3 regions of the Geopseudomonas guangdongensis genome follow, and region 2 is predicted to be linked to each of the others. Evidence: riboswitches for the same ligand, from Rfam matches in the RefSeq annotation. Region 2 holds a riboswitch; each other region holds the start of a gene.
What was found. A riboswitch is a leader RNA that binds a small molecule or an ion and turns the genes downstream of it on or off. The one in region 2 is predicted to bind cobalamin.
Positions count from the first base shown of each region.

Region 1 (6,490 bases), 990 kb from region 2:
GCGGGCCACGCCGTGCTCATCGAGCGCAGAGGTATCGCGGCTGACCACCCGCGCCACGCCGGCGCGCGCCGCCGGCAGGTCGCCACGACGCAGGGCGTCGAGCACCGGCAGGGCGTGCTCGTGCAGGCTGCGCAGGCCCAGCGCCGCATAGAGGGCGAGGATCTCCAGCGCCCCGCCGAGCAGCGGCAGCTGCACCAGCCCCCAGGTCAGCACGGTGAGCGGCAGCACCGCCAGGCACCAGGCGCTGACGCCGTGGCTGCGCCAGCCGCCGCCGTGGGCGTTGAAGCGCGCTTCCAGACGCTCGGCCAGGCGGCCGAACAGCACCAGCGGGTGATGGCGGCGCGGCTCGCCGAGGGCCACGTCCAGCGCCACGCCGGCGCACAGGGCCAGACCCAGGCTCATGGCTGCTGCCCCCAGCGGTTCTCGTAGAGCATCGCGGCCAGCGGCCGCTCCTCGGCCCAGCCCTCCTCCACCAGCATCGGTCGCGGATAGAACGCCTCGACCGGGCCGAGGCAGAGCAGCGCCAGCGGTTCGGCGCCCTCCGGCAGGCCGAGCAGCTCGGCCAGTGCGAGCGGGTCGAACAGCGACACCCAGCCCATGCCCAGGCCTTCGGCGCGGGCCGCCAGCCAGAGGTTCTGGATGGCGCAGGACAGCGAAGCCAGATCCATCTGCGGCAGGGTGCGGCGGCCGAAGATGTAGCGCTCGCGGCCGTCCATCAGGCAGGCCACCAGCAGCTCGGCGCTGTCCTCGATGCCTTCGACCTTGAGGCGCATGAACTCGTCGCTGCGCTCGCCGAGGGCCTCGGCGGTGCGCGCCCGCTCGGCCTCCACCAGCGCCTTGATCTGTTGGCGCAGCGCGCGGTCGGTGATGCGGATAAAACGCCACGGCTGCATCAGGCCGACGCTGGGCGCCTGGTGCGCGGCGTCGAGCAGGCGGGCGAGCAGCTCGGGGGCTACCGTGCCGCCGCTGAAGTGGCGCATGTCGCGGCGCTCGGCGATGGCGCGGTAGACCGCGGCGCGCTCGGCGGCGCTGAAGGTGTGGGGGTTGCCGGCAAATTCCGGCCGCTGACTGGGAGCTTCGTCGTTCATGGTCGAGCCTTGGGCGGCAGCGGCGCGGCGCACGGCCGAGGCGCTGCCGGAGGATTCGCCACGGCGCTCATGGCCGCAGCAGGGCGGCAGCCGCGCGCGGTGCCGAGGGCAGATAGAAGTGGATGTAGCTGGCGGTCAGCCGGCCGCTGCGGTACAGCGGCTCGCGGGTGCGCCGGTAGTTGGGGCATTCGCCGTGGGTCAGCGGCGCCTGCGGGCTATCCATCCGCGAGTGGTGGTAGCTGTGGCCGCGCAGGCGCTCGCCGTCCAGTTCGACCTCCTGCATGGCCAATGCCACCAGTTTCGGCTGCATGACCGCCTCGCCCGGCAGCAGGCCGAGCATCGGCGCGCGCTGGCCATGCACGTCGGTCAGACCGTCGAGCAGGTAGAGCATGCCGCCGCATTCGGCGAGGATCGGCTTGCCGGCGGCGTGATGGACACAGATCGCCGCACGCATTGGCGCGTTGTCCGCCAGACGCTGCAGGTGCAGCTCCGGGTAGCCGCCGGGCAGGTAGAGGCTGTCCACCTCGGGCAGCCGCGCGTCGGCGAGCGGCGAGAAGAAGTGCAGCTCGGCGCCCAGCTCGCGCAGCAGGTCGAGGTTGGCCGGATAGACGAAGGCGAAGGCGGCATCGCGGGCCACGCCGATGCGCACCCCGGCGAGCAACGGCGCGCAGTCCAGCGGTGCCGGGGCGGCGAACGTCACCGGCGCCGGCAGGTGCAGCGCGGCGCTCTGCGCCAGGCTCGCCGCGGCGCGTTGCAGGCGGGTGTCGAGGTCGTCCAGCTCGGCGGCCTGCACCAGCCCGAGGTGCCGGCGCGGCAGCTCGATGGCCGCCTCGCGCGGCAAGGCGCCATACCAGGGCAGGTGCGCCGGCAGGCAGGCCTGCAGGATCTCGCCGTGGCGTGCGCTGCCGACCCGGTTGGCCAGCACGCCGGCGAACGGCAGATCGCTCTGGTAGCTGGCCATGCCGTGGGCGATGGCGGCGAAGGTCTGCGCCATGGCGCTGGCGTCGATCACCGCCAGCACCGGCACGCCGAAGCGCCGCGCCAGTTCGGCGGCCGAGGGGCTGCCGTCGAACAGGCCCATCACCCCTTCGATGAGGATCAGGTCGGCCTCGCCGGCCGCCTGCCACAGGCGCCGCCGGCACTCCTCCTCGCCGACCAGCCAGAGGTCCAGCGGGTAGACCGCAGCGCCCGAGGCGCGGGCGAGGATCATCGGGTCGAGGAAGTCCGGACCGCATTTGAACACCCGCACCCGCAGCCCCTGGTCGACGTAGTGACGGGCCAGCGCGGCGGTGACGGTGGTCTTGCCCTGTCCGGAAGCGGGCGCGGCGACCAGCAGGGCCGGGCAGCGGCGCGACGCGGCCATCAGAACTCCACCCCCTTCTGCGCCTTCACCCCGGCCTGGAAGGCGTGCTTGACCAGCGCGATGTCGCTGACCGTATCGGCCGCCTCGATCAGGCCGGGCAAGGCGCCGCGCCCGGTGATCACCACATGCTGCATCGGCGGACGCGCGGCGAGGTCGGCCAGGACGCGTTCGAGCGGCAGGTAGCCGTGCTTGAGGGCGATGTTCAGCTCGTCGAGGATCACCAGGGCGATCTGCGGATCGCCGAGCAGTTCGCGGGCCACCGCCCAGGCCGCTTCGGCCTTCTCGATGTCGCGCTGGCGGTTCTGGGTTTCCCAGGTGAAGCCCTCGCCCATCACGAAGTAGCGCACCTCGTCGGGGAAGCGGCGGAAGAAGGCTTCCTCGCCGGTGGTCGCGGCGCCCTTGATGAACTGCACCACGCCGGCCTTGAGGCCGTGGCCGAGGGCGCGCGCCAGCATGCCGAAGGCGGCGCTGCTCTTGCCCTTGCCGTTGCCGCTGTTGACCAGCAGCAGGCCGCGCTCGGCGCTGGCTTCGGCGATCCGTGCGTCGATCAGCGCCTTCTTGCGCTGCATGCGCGCCACGTGGCGCTGGTCGCGTTGCTGGTCCTGGATGTCGCTGTCGTGCATGTCTGTCTCCGCTGTGCGCTCCCCGCGCAGGGTGGCCACGCAGGACGACAGCGACGACGGGCGACGGCGGCGAGCGCCGCACCACCCGACGGCCAGCGCCCTCCGCGATACCGTGGATGCCACAGGCCGGTCTCCGGGCTCGCGAGTGGCGCCTGTCGCGCCCGAAACCGCGCCTTCCCGTGCCAAGCACAGTGGCCCATGCGGTTTCTCGACTCGCCTACCGTTGCGGGGGCAGCGCCGGCCTGGTCCGCGATGGCAGCGAACGCACCGGCTTCCCTGTTTCACCCCGCCGAGCCGGCGGCTGGGGGGCACCTGAAGCAGGCCGGCAGGTTAGAGACTTGTGTGACGGGCGTCAAACGCGCGTCCGCACACGCCATCGCAGAACAAATGTGCCGGGCGTCACAGTTGGCGCACGGACTGCGGCAGAGCCCGCGTCCCTCATGTGGTCTTTCGCCGCAGCCCGTGCTATGAAACGGCCTGCACCGCCCATAGCGGCACGCAGCCATCGGCACATGACCGCCAGACGTCAAAAGAAAGGAATGCAGCATGGGGATCGTCATTTCCTGGTCGCCGGAATTCGCCACCGGCATCGACATCATCGACGAGCAGCACAAGCGTATCTTCGAGTATCTGGCGGAGATCGATCAGGCCATCACCACCCAGTCGGTCGAGGCGGTGGAGCACGTGATCCACGAGCTGATCGACTACGCCATCTCTCACAACACCTTCGAGGAGAGCCTGATGGAGAAGGCCGGCTATCCCATGCTGGATGCCCACCATCAGGTGCACGAAGCCTTCAAGGCACGCGCCCATGGCTATGCCCAGCGCCTGGAAAACGGCCAGGACCCGTTCCGACTGGCCCGCGAGGTGCGCACCGACATCGGCCTGTGGCTGATGAACCACATCAAGCGCGAGGACAAGCACTACGCGCCCTTCGTCAAGAAGAGCCTCGACGGCGGCTTCGTCTCGCGGATGCTGGGCAAGTTCTTTCGCTGAAACCTGCGCAACGACGGCGCCACAAACGACAAGGCCCGCATCTTGCGATGCGGGCCTTGTGCGTTCAACGCCTGGTCAGCCGATCACTGCTTGATCTGGGCTTCCACTTCGGCCTCCACGCGACGGTTCACCGCGCGGCCGGCGTCGGTGGCGTTGTCGGCGACCGGGCGGGACTCGCCGTAGCCGACCGAGTTGACGCGACCGGCATCGACGCCGTACTGGTTCACCAGCACCTGGCGCACGGCCGCGGCACGGCGCTCGGAGAGCTTCTGGTTGTAGGCGTCGGTGCCGACGGAGTCGGTGTGACCTTCAACCACGGTGGTGGTCTGCGGGTACTGGTTCATGAAGTCGGCCAGGTTCTGGATGTCGCCGTAGCTTTCCGGCTTGACCTGGGCCTTGTCGAAGTCGAACTTCACGTCCAGCTCGACACGCACCACTTCCGGTACCGGCTCGGCCACCGGAGCCGGCGCTTCGACCAGCGGAGCCGGCTCGGCCACCGGAGCCGGGGCCGGCTGGCTGCCGCCACCGAAGTTCATGCCAACGCCGACGCCGGCCATCCACTCGGTCTGCTCCTGATCCAGACCGTGCATCATGTCCAGACCAGCCTTGAGCAGGACGTTCTCGGAGACGTAGTACTTCACGCCGGTACCGACGGTAGCCAGGGTGCTCTTGTTCTGGCCGCGGCCGTAGGTGTTGTCCAGCTCCTGGTGGGCGAAGCCGGCGGACACGTAGGGACGCAGGCTGCGCACGCCCGGAGTGCCGAAGTGGTAGGCGGCTTCCAGGGCGGTCAGGTGGCCGTCGATTTCCTGGCCACGGGCCAGGCCTTCGCCTTCCAGGCTCTTGTAGACACCGTGGGACAGGTTCAGCGACACGTCGTCGGTCAGGAAGTAACCGAGGCTGCCACCGAACAGGTTGCCGTTGGTGATGTCGTGGGTGCTGTCTGCGAAGTAGCGCTTGCCGAACGCCTCGACTTCGACCGAACCCTGGCCCTGTGCCAGAGCGCCCAGCGAAGTTGCGGCAACCAGAGAACCAATGACCAGGCCCAAGGTGTTTTTCAGTTTCATCCGTTAAATCCCCATCTAGGTAGTTTGCAAGCTGCCACCGTCAGACCGGCAACAAGGCAGATAGTTTAACACGCGGCTTGGAAGCGCCGGAAATCCTCGCTCAGTCTTCCGCGCCAGTGCCGAACTTTTCGCGCAGACGATCCAGCGCGCGCTTGTAGCGCATTTTGGTGGCACTCAGGCCCATGTGCATGATGTCGGCGATCTCCTGGAACTCCAGTTCGGCGACGAAACGCAGCACGAGAATCTCGCGATCGATCGGGTTGACGTGCGCCAGCCAACGGTCGAGCCCGCCGCGCTCCTCGATCTTCGGCGTCTTGTCCTCGGAGGCTTCCTCCTGAGGGTCGAGACTCAGCGCATCGATCAGCCGCCGCTTGCGCCGTTCCTTGCGGTACTGGGTGATGCACTCGTTGTAGGTGATGCTGTACAGCCAGGTCTTGAACTTCGACTTGCCTTCGAAGTTCTTCAGCCCGTAGAGCACCTTGAGCATGATTTCCTGACAGACATCGTCGGCATCGCGGTCATTGCCCAGATAGCGCGCACAGACATTGAACAAGGTGCGCTGATAACGGCGCATCAGTTCCTCATAAGCGCGCGTGACATGGAACAGCTCCTCGCGCGCACGCTGCACCAGCTCCTCGTCGGTAAGCTCGCGGGGGTCGTAGCGCAGGGACTGGGGGTGGGGCTTGTTCAAGCGAATCGGGCCGGCATCGGGTCGTCAGGGGGAGGCCCACCACTAGGGGCGGGCGAAGGGACAGCCGGGTAATCTAGCAGGAAACCCGCAGAGAATTCAGCGACTACGCACCTGTTGCGACAGGAGGAGGCTGTTGCTGAGGGTGACCAGCTCGCCCTCCTCGTCCAGCAGGATGGTCTTCACCGTGCCGATTTCCTCGATGGTGCCCTCGATCTCGCCGACGCGGATCTGCTGGCCGACCTCGTAGAGTTCGCGCAGGTAGATGCCGGCGACGATCTGCGCCACCACCTCGCGACTGCCCAGCCCCAGCGCCAGCGCCAGCGCCAGGCCTACGGCGGCGAGCACGATGGCGATGACGATGTTGAGCAGCTCGGTCTTCACTTCCAGCTGGCCGATGGCCACCGAGATGCTGATGACGATCACCATGGCCTGGGCGATGCGTCCCAGGCTGCTGCCGTACTCCAGCCCCACGCCTTCGGCGGCGCCGCGCACCAGGCCGCTGGCCAACTGCGCCAGCAGCACGCCGGCCAGCAGGACCAACGCCGCGCCGAACACCTTGGGCAGGTACAGGGCGAACAGGTCGAGGGTCGCCGAGACCCGCTGCAGGCCCAGGGACTCGGCGGCCGAAACCAGAAACACCAGCAGCACGAACCAGTAGACGATCT
Region 1 covers NZ_LT629780.1:2,388,720-2,395,209, reverse strand. Annotated here, with positions in the region: gene cbiB (adenosylcobinamide-phosphate synthase CbiB) at 1-402, opposite strand, end outside; gene bluB (5,6-dimethylbenzimidazole synthase) at 399-1,088, opposite strand; gene BLU22_RS11330 (cobyrinate a,c-diamide synthase) at 1,156-2,451, opposite strand; gene cobO (cob(I)yrinic acid a,c-diamide adenosyltransferase) at 2,451-3,074, opposite strand; cobalamin riboswitch at 3,182-3,405, opposite strand; gene BLU22_RS11320 (bacteriohemerythrin) at 3,621-4,070, shown strand; gene BLU22_RS11315 (OmpA family protein) at 4,154-5,134, opposite strand; gene sigX (RNA polymerase sigma factor SigX) at 5,235-5,825, opposite strand; gene BLU22_RS11305 (mechanosensitive ion channel family protein) at 5,922-6,490, opposite strand, start outside.
Region 1: linked by a shared signal. The riboswitch ahead of cobO (cob(I)yrinic acid a,c-diamide adenosyltransferase) and the one ahead of BLU22_RS06830 (TonB-dependent receptor) in region 2 are both predicted to bind cobalamin.

Region 2 (6,490 bases):
CCAGGTGCGGCGCCTCTTGCAGCGCAACAAGGCTGCATCGGATAGAATCCCCCAGGCCCGGCAAGCCTGCGCCGCGCCTGCTGTCATGGCCCGGCAATACGACTGTGGCACAAGCCTCCAGGCATCTGCGGCGCCCCGCGTCGGCACCGCCCACTTCTGTCCGCATCGCAACAAAAGGATTTCTCATGGACCGCATCAACTCGCTCGCTGGCAAGAAAGGCCTGATCGTCGGCATCGCCAACGACAACTCCATCGCCTACGGCTGCGCCCGCGTGCTCAAGAGCCTGGGCGCCGAGTTCGCCGTGACCTACCTGAACGAAAAGGCCGAGCGCTTCGTCCGCCCGCTGGCCGAGGAACTGGAAAGCCCGATCATCGCGCAGATGGACGTGGAGAAGCCCGGCGAGCTGGAAGCGGTGTTCCGCAGCATCGAGGAGACCTGGGGCAAGCTGGACTTCGTCATCCACTCCATCGCCTTCTGCCCGATGGACGACCTGCACGGCCGCGTCACCGACTGCTCCAAGGAAGGCTTCCTGCAGGCCATGGGCGTGTCCTGCTACTCGCTGATCGAGATGGCGCGCCTGGCCGAGCCGCTGATGAAGGACGGCGGCTCGATCATCACCATGAGCTACTACGGCGCCGACAAGGTGGTCGAGAACTACAACGTGATGGGCCCGGTCAAGGCCGCCCTGGAATCCACCGTGCGCTACCTGGCCGCCGAGCTGGGCCAGCAGCGCATCCGCGTCCACGCCGTGTCCCCCGGCCCGCTGAAGACCCGCGCCGCCTCCGGCATCGCCCACTTCGACAAGCTGATCGAGGAAGCCATCGAGCGCACCCCGCAGCACCGCCTGGTGGACATCGAGGACGTCGGCATGACCGCCGCCTTCCTGATCTCCGACGCCTCGCGGGCGATCACCGGCGAAGTGATCTACGTCGACGGCGGCTTCCACATGATGGCCTGACGGCCGCCCGCCTCCCGCCGGCGGCGCCGCGCCGCCGGCGCTTCCCGTTCACGCACCTTCAGCCAAGGACCGAGCGATGACCCGTGACGAACGCGCTTTCGACGACATCATCCAGGCCGCCCTGCGCCATCCGCCGACGCGGATGGCGGTGGCCCACCCCTGCAGCCCCGACGCCCTGTGCGGCGCCATCGAGTCGGCCGAGGCCGGCCTGATCGAGCCGATCCTGGTCGGCCCGCGCAACCGCCTGCTCGACATCGCCGAGGGCGCCGGTCTCGACCTGTCGCCCTACCGCCTGGAAGACGTGCCGCACAGCCACGCCGCCGCCGCCCGCGCGGTGGAGCTGGTGCGCAGCGGCGAGGCCGACTCGCTGATGAAGGGCAGCCTGCACACCGACGAATTCATGGGCGCGGTGCTCGACCGCCAGACCGGCGTGCGCACCGACCGCCGCATCAGCCACGTCTACGTGATGAAGGTGGAAAGCTACCCGCGCTACCTGTTCATCACCGACGCGGCGATCAACATCGCCCCCGACCTGGCCACCAAGCGCCACATCGTGCAGAACGCCATCGACCTCTGCCACGCGCTGGGCATCGCCCGGCCCAAGGTGGCGATCCTCGCCGCCGTGGAAACCGTCACCGCCTCGATGCCGGCGACCATCGACGCCGCCGCGCTGTGCAAGATGGCCGACCGCAAGCAGATCACCGGGGCGATCCTCGACGGCCCGCTGGCCTTCGACAACGCCATCTCCCACGCCGCCGCCGACAGCAAGGGCATCGACTCGCCGGTGGCCGGCGATCCGGACATCCTGCTGGTCCCCGACCTGGAAGCCGGCAACATGCTGGCCAAGCAGCTCAGCTACCTGGCCGCCGCCGCCTCGGCCGGGGTGGTGATGGGCGCACGGGTACCGATCGTGCTCAACAGCCGCGCCGAGGACGCCCGCGTGCGCCTGGCTTCCACCGCGGTCGCCGCGCTGGCCGCCCGCCATCGCCTGCAGAGCGGCGAGGTGCGCGGATGAGCGCCCCGCTGCTGGCCCTCAACGTCGGCTCGGCCACCCTCAAGTTCACCACCTTCGACATCCAGGGCCGCGAGCCGCGCGTGCTGGTGCGCGGCCTGGTGGACGGCATCGGCCAGGCCGAAGGCCGCCTCGCCGCCCGCACCGCCGACGGCCAGGTGCTCTGCGACGAACCGCTGCGCGAGGTGCGCCACGAGAACGCCATCGCCCAGGTGCTGGCCCTGGCCGAGAGCGGCCGGAACCGGCCGGGCGCCATCGTCCACCGCGTGGTCCACGGCGGCGAGCTGTTCTCCCGCGCCACGCGGGTCGACGGCGAGGTCTGCGCCCAGCTGCACAGCCTCACCCCGCTGGCCCCGCTGCACCAGCCCGCCGCCCTCGCCGGCCTGGAGGCGGCGCGCCGCGCGGCGCTCGGCGTGGTGCAGATCGCCTGCTTCGATACCGCCTTCCACGCCACCCAGGACCCGTTGGCCACCCGCTTCGCCATCGACCGCCGCTGGCACGACGCCGGGGTGCGCCGCTACAGCTTCCACGGCCTATCCTACGCCGCGATCAGCCACCAGCTGCCGGCGGTACTCGGCGAGGGCGAGGCCGACAAGCGCGTGGTGGTCCTGCACCTGGGCAGCGGCTCCAGCGGCTGCGTCCTGCACCGCCGGCGCAGCGTCGCCAACAGCACCGGCATGGGCGCCTGCGAGGGACTGATGATGGGCACCCGTCCCGGCAACCTCGACCCCGAGGTGCTGCTCTACTGGATGGAGCACGGCGGCATGGACATCCCCGCGGTACGCCGCGAGCTGTACCGCAACTCCGGCCTGCTCGGCGTCTCCGGCGAGTCCTCGGACATGCGCGTGCTGCTGGCCAGCGACTCGCCCCAGGCGCGTCTGGCGGTGGAACTGTACTGCTACCGCGCGGCCCGCGAAGTCGCGGCCCTGGCCGCCCAGGCCGGCGGCGTCGACCATCTGGTGTTCACCGCCGGGATCGGCGAACGCAGCGCCACCGTGCGCGCGATGATCCTCGAACGCCTGAGCTGGCTGGGGTTCGCCCTCGACGCCGCGACCAACGCCGCCCAGGCCGTCCATGGCGGCGCCGCCCGCCTGAGCAGCGCCGACAGCCAGCGCGGCATCTGGGTGATCCCCACCGACGAGGAAGGCCAGATGGCCCGCGAGGCCATGGCCCTGCTCGCCGGCTGAAGCGCCCCGGCGCCGGCCCTCCCGCCGGCGCCGCAGGGCGCCCCGCGATTGCTTTCGCCGCCGCCAGCCCGTAAGGTGCGCGGCGTTTTGCATTCCGTCAGGGTGCGCAGGCCTGGCCTGCGTTAAACGGGAAGCCGGTGCGCTCCATGGGAGCAAGGCCGGCGCTGCCCCCGCAACGGTAATCGACCGCAGGCCTCGGCCTGCCACCTTGCCCAACGGCCACTGGGGATTCCCCGGGAAGGCGGGCCAAGGGTCGACAGCCCGGAGACCGGCCCCGACGGATTCGACAGGTGTTGCGGAGGGCCGCACCGTCAGTCGCGCGCCGTCCGGCGCGTCTCTGCTTTCTGCCCTCCTCGAAAGTCTGCCCCATCACTTTTGAGGATTCCTCGATGAAGCTTTCCCCTCTGGCGCTGGCCGTTGCCCTGGCGCCGGGCCTTGTTTTGGCCGAAACCGAACAGACCAGAAAGAACAGCGAACTGCCCCCCCTGGTGGTGACCCGCGCCACCGCACTGCACAACCCGGTACCGAGCAGTGTGGCGGTCATCGACCGCCAGCAGATCGAAGCCAGCGCCAGCCACGACCTGCTCGACCTGCTGCGCAGCCAAGCGGGCCTGCAGGTCCGCGACACCATGGGCGACGGCAACCGGGTTGCGCTCAGCCTGCGCGGCTTCGGCGAGAACGCCGGCAATAACACGCTGATCCTGGTCGACGGCCGCCGCCTCAACCAACCCAGCCTGGCCACCCCGGATCTCAACGCGGTACCGCTGGACAACATCGAGCGCATCGAGATCATTCGTGGCACCGGCACCGTGCTGTACGGCGACCAGGCCGTCGGCGGGGTGATCAACATCGTCACCCGCACGCCGCAGCACAACGAGGCCTATGTCGAGACCAGCATCGGCAGTCACGACCTCGAAGCTTACCGGGGTCGCCTGTTCCAGCAGCTGGGCGGAGGTTTTTCGCTGTACGCCAGCGGCGAAACCCGCAACAGCGACAACTACCGCGACCACAACAATGCCAGCTACAGCAATGCCTTCACCCGCCTGCGTTATGACCATGCCGCTGGCCATGCGCTGTACGAATACCAGACGGTAGACGACGAACTGCTGTATCCGGGCTCGCTCACGCTCGACCAGCGCCGGGCCGACCGCAAGCAGAGCCTGTCCAGCGACTGGAACGACAGCAAGACCCAGGTACACCGCTTCGCCCTCGAGCAGCGTCTGAACGCGATCTGGACCGCCAATTTCGACTACAGCCACAGCGATCAGGATGGCGTCGGCCAGTTTTGGACCCCGTTCGAGCAGGGCACCCGCATCGAAAGCCTCAGCCCGCGCCTGACCGCCCGCTGGGACAGCAGCCTCGGCCGCAGCGAATGGCTGCTCGGCCACGACCACATCACCAGCGACTATGAGCTGTCCTCCTCCAGCACCGAGTTTCGCCAGACCCTGCGCGACTGGTATACCCAGCTCAGCCAGCCGCTCGGACATGACCTGACCCTGACCCTCGGCTACCGCGCCAGCGAGGCGGAAGACCGCAATCATGCGGCCAACCGCAGCCATTCCGACCGAGAGGACAGCAGCAGCATCGGCCTGAGCTGGCAGGCCAACCAGCAGACGCGCCTGTTCATCAAGCGCGAGGACGTGCTGCGCTGGGCCAACGTCGACGAGAATGGCTTTACCCTGCCCGGCACCACCTTCCTCAAGCCGCAGACCGGCGAATCCTGGGAAAGCGGGATCGAATGGAGCGACGGCCGTCAGCGCTACCAGGCCAGCCTGTACCGCCTCGAACTGAATGACGAGATTCTCTACGACGCGATCATCGCCAATCCTGCGTCCCAGAATGGGCGCGGTGCCAACATCAATCTGGACAAGACCCTGCGCAAGGGGCTGCTGCTGGAGGCCGAACGCCAGTTGAGCGAGCGCCTGAGCATCGGCGGCCAGTACAGCTTCACCGACGCCGAATACCGCGCCGGCAGCTTCCAGGGTAACGACGTACCCTGGGTCGCCCGCCACAGCGGCAGTATGCACGTCGGCTATGAGCTTCTGCCCGGCCTGACAAGCCAGCTGGAAGCCGTCTACACCGGCCGCCGCCACTACTCGAGCGACGATGCCAACAGCCTGCGCAAGGCCGGCAGCTACACCCTGCTCAACGCGGCCTTGCGCTACGACTACCGGCAGTTCAATGCCAAGCTGCGCATCAACAACCTGACCGGCAAGCGCTACGATGCCTTCGCCAGCGCCAACAGCCGCTACCCGGCACCGGAAGAAGACGTGCAGCTCAGCGTCGGCTACCGCTTCTGACCAGGGCACCAGCCTGCACTCCGCCTCGGGGATGCAGGCTGGCGCGCAGCGTCAGGGTACAGAGCCCGCCCTGCGCCGGTGCGCGGCGCGCGCCGCGGGCGCCATCGCGGGGCAGTCGGACAGCCCCGCGGCTTTGGGCTACCATGCCCGCATCACCACTCCCCTGCCGCGAGGCCCGCATGTCCGATACCGTCCGCAGCGACGTTCGCCTGATCAAGAAGTATCCCAACCGTCGCCTGTACGACACCCACACCAGCAGCCATGTGACCCTGGCCGACATCCGCCAGCTGGTGATCGACGAAACGCCCTTCCAGGTGGTGGACGCCAAGAGCGGCGAGGACCTGACCCGCAGCATCCTCCTGCAGATCATCCAGGAGGCCGAGCGCGACGGCGAGCCGATCTTCTCCAGCGAAATGTTGCAGAGCATCATCCGTTTCTACGGCCCCTTCCAGGGCATGCTCGGCAGCTATCTGGACAAGAGCATCCAGGCGGTGATCGAGGTGCAGAAGCAGACCGGCGAGCAGTCGACCCAGGCCTGGAACGACTTCCTGCGCAGCCAGATGCCGGTGATGCAGAACCTCATGCAGCAGTATCTGGAGCAGTCGAAGAAGCTCTACCTGAGCACCCAGAACATGTTCGGCCTGTTCGGCGCCCGCCCGGGCGCAAATAAAAAAGGCGACGGGGATCAGTGATCCACCGTCGCCAGTGACGCTCAACGAGTCGAGCGCCGGCACATGATCGGTTACTTGCTGGCGGCCTTGCTCGCGTTGCGGGCGGCCTGGGTGGCAGCCTGGGTCGCTTGGGTGGCGGCCTGGGTCGCGGCCTGAGTAGCCTGGGTGGCTTGCGCGGCAGCCTGGGTCGCGGCCTGGGTCGCAGCATTGGCGGCGGCGGCGATGCTGCTCTCGGCCATTTCGGCGGCCTGCTTGGCGACTTTCTGCGCGCTTTCCAGCACGCTGCCGGCGCTTTCGATAGCCGACTTCAGCACGGCGACCGCCGGCTCGGCGCTGGCCGGAGCGTTGCTGCTGATGGTTT
Region 2 covers NZ_LT629780.1:1,402,603-1,409,092, reverse strand. Annotated here, with positions in the region: gene fabI (enoyl-ACP reductase FabI) at 186-959, shown strand; gene BLU22_RS06840 (bifunctional enoyl-CoA hydratase/phosphate acetyltransferase) at 1,036-1,974, shown strand; gene BLU22_RS06835 (acetate/propionate family kinase) at 1,971-3,158, shown strand; cobalamin riboswitch at 3,242-3,449, shown strand; gene BLU22_RS06830 (TonB-dependent receptor) at 3,548-5,458, shown strand; gene phaR (polyhydroxyalkanoate synthesis repressor PhaR) at 5,638-6,150, shown strand; gene phaP (TIGR01841 family phasin) at 6,201-6,490, opposite strand, start outside.

Region 3 (6,490 bases), 1.3 Mb from region 2:
CGAGGCCGGCGAGGCTGTAGATGGCGTCGCTCGGTAGCTGGCGGGCGATGGCCAGCGCCTCGCCGATGCCGCCGAGCAGCAGGATGCGCTTGTTCACGATGCGGACTCCAGCGCCCGGCCGACGAAGCGGCCCTGGCGGTCGATGGCGAAGACTTCCAGGCGCACCTCGGCCGGGACTATCGAGCGGGCGAAGGCCAGCGCGTGGGCGCACACCGCATCGCCCAGGGCGATGCCGGCGGCAGCGGCCAGGGCGAGTGCCTGCTGGCTGGTGTTGGCGGCGCGCATGGCGTCTTGCAGCGCGCCGTCGGCGCCCAGTTCGGCGGCCCAGTCGGCCAGTTGCGGCAGGTCGATGCTGGAGCGGCGGCTGTGCAGGTCGAGGTGCCCGGCGGCCAGCTTGCTGATCTTGCCGAAGCCGCCGCACAGGGTCAGGCGCGCCACCGGGGCGCGGCGCAGGTGCTTGAGCACCGCGCCGGCGAAGTCGCCCATCTCGATCAGCGCGCTGTCGTCGAGGCCGTAGTGGCCGCGCATGGCGTCCTCGCTGGCGTTGCCGGTGCAGGCAGCCAGATGCTGCAGGCCGTTGGCGCGGGCCACGTCTATGGCCTGGTGGATGGAGGCGATGTAGGCCGAGCAGGAGAACGGGCGGACGATGCCGGTGGTGCCGAGGATGGAGATGCCGCCGAGGATGCCCAGCCGTGGATTCATGGTCTTCAGCGCGATTTCCGCGCCGTTCGCCACGCAGACGGTGACCTCGAAGCCGCCGGCATAGCCGCGCTCGGCGGCCAGCGCGCTCAGGTGTTCGGTCATCATCTGTCGCGGCACCGGGTTGATCGCCGGCTCGCCGACCGCCAGCACCAGTCCGGGGCGGGTGACGGTGCCGACGCCGGGGCCGGCGTGGAAGCGCACGCCAGGACGCGGATCGAGCGCCACGCGGGCGCTGATCAGCGCGCCGTGGGTGGCGTCCGGGTCGTCGCCGCCGTCCTTGAGCGTGCCGGCCTCGGCGCCGCCGGCGCACGGCCGGCAGAACTCCAGGCGCATGCTGACCCGCTGGCCCTTGGGCAGGACGATCTCCACCGCGTCGCAGGCTTCGCCGCCCAGCAGCAGGCGCGCGGCGGCCAGGCTGGTGGCGGTGGCGCAGCTGCCGGTGGTCAGGCCGGTGCGCAGAGGGCGCGGCTGTTCCGGGGTTTCCTCACGCATCGCCGGCCTCGACGGGCTTGCGCACGCAGAGCAGGGTGATCGGCAGCGCCTGGCGCCAGGTGTCGAAGTTGCCCAGCGGCTTGGCGTGGGCGATGTGCAGGCGCAGCAGCTCGCCGCCGTGGCGGGCGTGCCAGTCGATAAGCCGCGCCTCGCTCTGCAGGGTGACGGCGTTGGCGATCAGCCGTCCCCCCGGCTTGAGCGCCGCCCAGCAGTCTTCCAGCACGCCGGGCACGGTGACGCCGCCGCCGATGAACACCGCCTCCGGCGCCGGCAGGCCGGCCAGCGCCTGCGGCGCGCTGCCGGCGACCAGCTGCAGGTGCGGCACGCCGAGGGCGTCGCGGTTGTGGCGGATGTGCGCCTGGCGGCCCTCGTCGGCCTCCAGGGCGATGGCGCGGCACTGCGGATGGGCGCGCAGCCACTCGATGCCGATCGAGCCGCAGCCGGCGCCGACGTCCCACAGCAGCTCGCCGGGCAGCGGGGCGAGGCGGGCGAGGGTGACGGCGCGCACGTCGCGCTTGGTCAGCTGGCCGTCGTGGCGGTAGGCCTCGTCGGGCAGGCCGACGGTGGACGGCAGCGGCTGCGCGCCGGCTTCCGCCCGGCAGTCGATGGCCAGCAGGTTGAGGGCGGCGCCGGGCGGCAGGCTCCAGTCGGCGGCGAGGCCGTCGAGGCGCCGTTCGTGCGGGCCGCCGAGGTGCTCCAGCAGGCTGAGGCGGCTGAGGCCGAAGCCGCGCTCGCGCAGCAGTTCGGCGACCTGCGCCGGGGTGGCGGCGCCTTCGCTGAGCACCAGCAGGCGCGCGCCGGGCTGCAGGTGGCGGTTCAGCGCGGCCAGCGGGCGGGCGACCAGCGAGACCACCGTGCAGTCCTGCAGCGCCCAGCCCAGGCGCGCGGCGGCCAGGGACACCGAGGAGGGCGACGGCAGCACGCGCAGCTCCCCGGCCGGCAGCGCGCGCGCCAGGCTGGCGCCGACGCCGTAGAACATCGGGTCGCCGCTGGCCAGCACGCAGGTAGGCGTGCCGCGCCGGGCCAGCACGGCGGCGAGGTCGAACGGACTGGGCCAGCACGCGCGCGCGGCGCTCACGCAGCGCGGCAGCAGGGCCAGCTGGCGCTCGGCGCCGACGATGTGCGCGGCGCCGAGCAGGGCGCGGCGGGCGCTCTTGCCGAGGCCGGCGAAGCCGTCTTCGCCGATGCCCACTACGGTCAGCCAGGGCGTCATCGGGGTTCCTTGTGTGATGGGCGGAGGTCTCCGCCAAAATGCCGCGCCCTGGCGAATGAATTCGCCCCCGTGGTGGTCTGTGAGGGCAATGGCGGCGAAAGGCGGGCATAATAGCGCGTTCGTCGGTGCCCGTTCAGGGCCGAAGAGGGAACACGGAAGAGCATCGCTCCGACCGTGGCTGCCCCCGCAACTGTCAGCAGCGAGTCCGCGTCACAGGCCACTGGGCAACCGGGAAGGCGACGCCGGGCGACGACCTGCCAGCCAGGAGACCTGCCGGCGAGAGGAGTCGCGAGTGCCAACGTCGGGCGGGGTGTACCGATGCTGCAAGCGCGCCAGCCTGCGGGCCGGCGCGGGGTTTCGCCTGCGGGCGGGATCGCAGGGGTCGCCGCGACGGACAATCCGGTGACCTTTCGTGAAGCATCCTCTTCGCGCGGCTGCGCCGCGCCCTTCCGCCTGTCCGGGCCTGCTGCGCATCGTCGCCGCCCGCGACGGCGGCATCTGCCGCATCAAGCTGCCCGGTGGGCGGCTCACCGCCCGCCAGGCGCGGGCCATCGCCGTTGCCGCCGAGGCGTGTGCCGGCGGCGTGCTGGAAGCCACCAACCGCGCCAACCTGCAGATCCGCGGCGTGCGCGCTGGGTGCGAGGACGCGCTGATCGAGCGCCTGCTGGCCGCCGGCCTGGGCGCCGCCAGCGCCGGCGGCGACGACGTGCGCAACCTGATGCTCAGCCCCGCCGCCGGCCACGATCCCCACACCCTGCTCGACACCCGCCCGCTGGCCGCCGCGCTGCTCGCCCGGCTGGAGCGCGAACCGCGCTGGCATGGGCTGTCGCCCAAGTTCGCCGTGCAGCTCGACGGCGGCGAGGCGCTGGCGATGCTCGACCATCCCCACGACCTGTGGCTGTCGGCCCTGCCGGGCGAGGACGGGCCGCGCTATGCCTTCGGCCTGGCCGGCTGCCCGCCGCAGCGCGCCGGGGACGATCCCGCGCTGGCCTCGATTCCGGCGGCGCAGGCCGGCGAGCTGGTGTTCGCGCTGCTGGCGCTGTTCCTCGACCGCGCCGGCGCCGAGCAGACGCGCATGCGCCACCTGCTGCAGAGCCTGCCGGCGCCTGCCGTCCTTGATGCGCTGCGCGAACGCCAGCCGGCGCTGGCGCTGCGCCGCGACGCCGCGCTGCTCGCCTGGCGCCGCGCGCCGGCCGAACCGCAGCGGCGCTTCGGCGTGCAGGCGCAGCGCGAGGCCGGGCTCTGCCAGGTCGGCGCGCAGACCGCGCTGGGCCGCCTCGACGCCCGCCAGTTGCAGGCGCTGGCGGCGCTGAGCGAGCGACTGGGCACGCCCCGTCTGCATCTGACCCCTTGGCAGGGCGTGCTGCTCCCCGACGTGCCCGCCGCGCGCGGCGCCGAAGCGCAGCGCGCCCTGGCGGAGCTTGGCCTGCTGGTCGACCCGGCCGCGCCGCTGGCCCGGCTGATCGCTTGCAGCGGCTCGCCCGGCTGCGCCCGCGCGCTGGCCGACACCAAGGCCGACGCCCGGCGCCTGGCCGCCTTGCTGCCGCCCGCGGCCGACGCGGCGGTCATCCATCTGAGCGGCTGCCCGCGGCGCTGCGCCGCCGCCCATGGCGCCGCCTTCACCCTGCTGGCCACGGCTCCGGCGCGCTACCAGTTGCTGGCCGGCGGCCACGGCCCGGTGCTGGCCGAACATCTGAACATCGAGCAGGCCGCCGCGCGGCTGGCCGCCCATCCCTCATCCCCGGAGTCTCCATGATCGACTACATCCGCGATGGCCAGGAAATCTATCGCAACTCCTTCGCTATCATCCGCGCCGAGGCCGATCTCGCGGCGATCCCCGCCGATCTAGAAAAGCTCGCCGTGCGCGTGATCCACGCCTGCGGCATGGTCGACGTGGTGCAGGACCTGCGCTTCTCGCCGGGTGCCGGCGCCGCCGGGCGCGCCGCGCTGGCGGCCGGCGCGCCGATCCTCTGCGATGCGCGGATGGTCGCCGAGGGCATCACCCGCGCGCGCCTGCCGGCCAATAACCGGGTGGTCTGCACCCTCAACGATCCCGAAGTGCCGGCGCTGGCCCGCGAGCTGGGCAACACCCGCTCGGCGGTGGCCCTGGAGCACTGGCGCGACCATCTGGAAGGCAGCGTGGTGGTGATCGGCAACGCGCCGACTGCGCTGTTCTACCTGCTGGAAATGCTCGCCGCCGGCGCGCCCAAGCCGGCGCTGATCCTCGGCTTCCCGGTCGGCTTCGTCGGCGCCGCCGAGTCCAAGGACCTGCTCGCCGAAGGCAGCCACGGCGTGCCCTACGTGATCGTCCGCGGCCGGCGCGGCGGCAGCGCCATGGCCGCCGCGGCGGTCAACGCGCTGGCCACGGAGGTGGAATGATGGGCAAGGGACGACTGCTGGGCCTGAGCGTCGGGCCGGGCGATGCCGAGCTGATCACCGTCAAGGCGCTGCGCCTGCTGCGGGAGGCGCCGGTGGTGGCCTATTTCGTCGCCAAGGCCAAGGCCAGCAAGGGGCAGGGCGGCAACGCCTTCGGCGTCATCGAGGAGTACCTGCGCGACGACCAGCTGCGCCTGCCGCTGGTCTACCCGGTGACCACCGAGAAGCTGGCGCCGCCCTTGTCCTACGAGGACGTGATCGCCGACTTCTACGACACCGCCGCCGCGCAGGTCGCCGCGCACCTCGACGCCGGCCGTGACGTGGCGGTGATCTGCGAGGGCGATGCGCTGTTCTACGGCTCCTACATGTACCTGCACGACCGCCTGGCCGAGCGTTACGCCACCGAGGTGGTGCCCGGCGTGTGCTCGATGCTCGGCGCCGCCGCCGCGCTCGGCGCGCCGCTGGTGTATCGCAACCAGAGCCTTTTGGTGCTGTCCGGCGTGCTGTCCGAGGAGGAGCTGACCGCGCGGCTGTCCGGCGTCGAGGCGGCGGTGGTGATGAAGCTCGGCCGCAACTTCGACAAGGTGCGCCGGGTGCTGGAGCGCCTGAATCTGGCCGAGCGCGCCCTGTATATCGAGCGGGCGACCATGGCCGAGCAGCGCAGCCTGCCGCTGGCCGAGGTCGACCCGATGGCATCGCCGTACTTCTCCCTCATCCTGGTTCCCGGCCCGAGGTGGCAAGGCTGATGCACAAGACTCCCGCAATCGTGATCCTCGGCGCCGCCAGCCTGCCCACCGCGCGGCGCATCCAGCGCCGCTACCCGCAGGCGCCGGTCTACGCCCTGCAGGGCCGGGTCGAGGCGGACATCGCCTACGCCGACTTCGGCGCCACCCTGCGCGCGCTGTACCAGAGCGGCACGCCCATCGTCGCGCTGTGCGCCGCCGGCATCGTGATCCGCAGCCTGGCGCCGGTGCTGGCCGACAAGGAGCAGGAGCCGCCGGTGCTGGCGGTGGCCGAGGACGCCAGCGCGGTGGTGCCGCTGCTCGGCGGGCTGGCCGGGGTCAACCATATCGCCCGCGAGATCGCGGCGATCTTCGGCATAGAGGCGGCGATCACCACGTCCGGCGAACTGCGTTTCGGCACCTGCCTGCTCAACCCGCCGGACGGCTACGCGCTGGCCGACGTGGAGGAGGGCAAGCGCTTCGTCGCCGACCTGCTCGGCGGCGAGGGGGTGCGCGTGGAGGGTGCGGCGCCCTGGCTGGCCGCGGCGCGCCTGCCGCTGCGCGAAGACGCCGGGCGGCGCATTCGGGTGAGCTGCGCGCGCGGCGCCAGCGCCGACGAGCTGCTGATCCACCCGCGCGCGCTGGTGGTGGCGGTCGAGGCTGGCGAGGCCGAGCTGGCCGCCAAGGTACGCGCCGCGCTGGCCGCCCACGGCCTGGCCGAAGCGGCGCTGGCCGGCCTGCTGGCGCCAATGGATGCGATGAGCGACGCCGCGCTGGGCAGCGCGGCGCGCGAACTCGGCGTGCCGCTGCGCTTCGCCGAACGCGCGGCGGGCGAAACGCCGGCCGACTGGCTGCGCCGTTTGCTGCCGCTGGAGGAGAGGCTGGCCGGCGACGGCCTGTGCATCGGCCGCGCCGCGCAGCCGGTCGAGATGGCCCGTCTGGGCCGGGCGCGCGGCCGGCTCAGCGTGGTCGGCCTCGGCCCCGG
Region 3 covers NZ_LT629780.1:2,688,238-2,694,727, reverse strand. Annotated here, with positions in the region: gene BLU22_RS12660 (cobalt-precorrin-6A reductase) at 1-97, opposite strand, end outside; gene BLU22_RS12655 (cobalt-precorrin-5B (C(1))-methyltransferase) at 94-1,194, opposite strand; gene cbiE (precorrin-6y C5,15-methyltransferase (decarboxylating) subunit CbiE) at 1,187-2,407, opposite strand; cobalamin riboswitch at 2,514-2,699, shown strand; gene cobG (precorrin-3B synthase) at 2,820-4,163, shown strand; gene BLU22_RS12640 (precorrin-8X methylmutase) at 4,160-4,786, shown strand; gene BLU22_RS12635 (precorrin-2 C(20)-methyltransferase) at 4,786-5,529, shown strand; gene cobJ (precorrin-3B C(17)-methyltransferase) at 5,529-6,490, shown strand, end outside.
Region 3: linked by a shared signal. The riboswitch ahead of cobG (precorrin-3B synthase) and the one ahead of BLU22_RS06830 (TonB-dependent receptor) in region 2 are both predicted to bind cobalamin.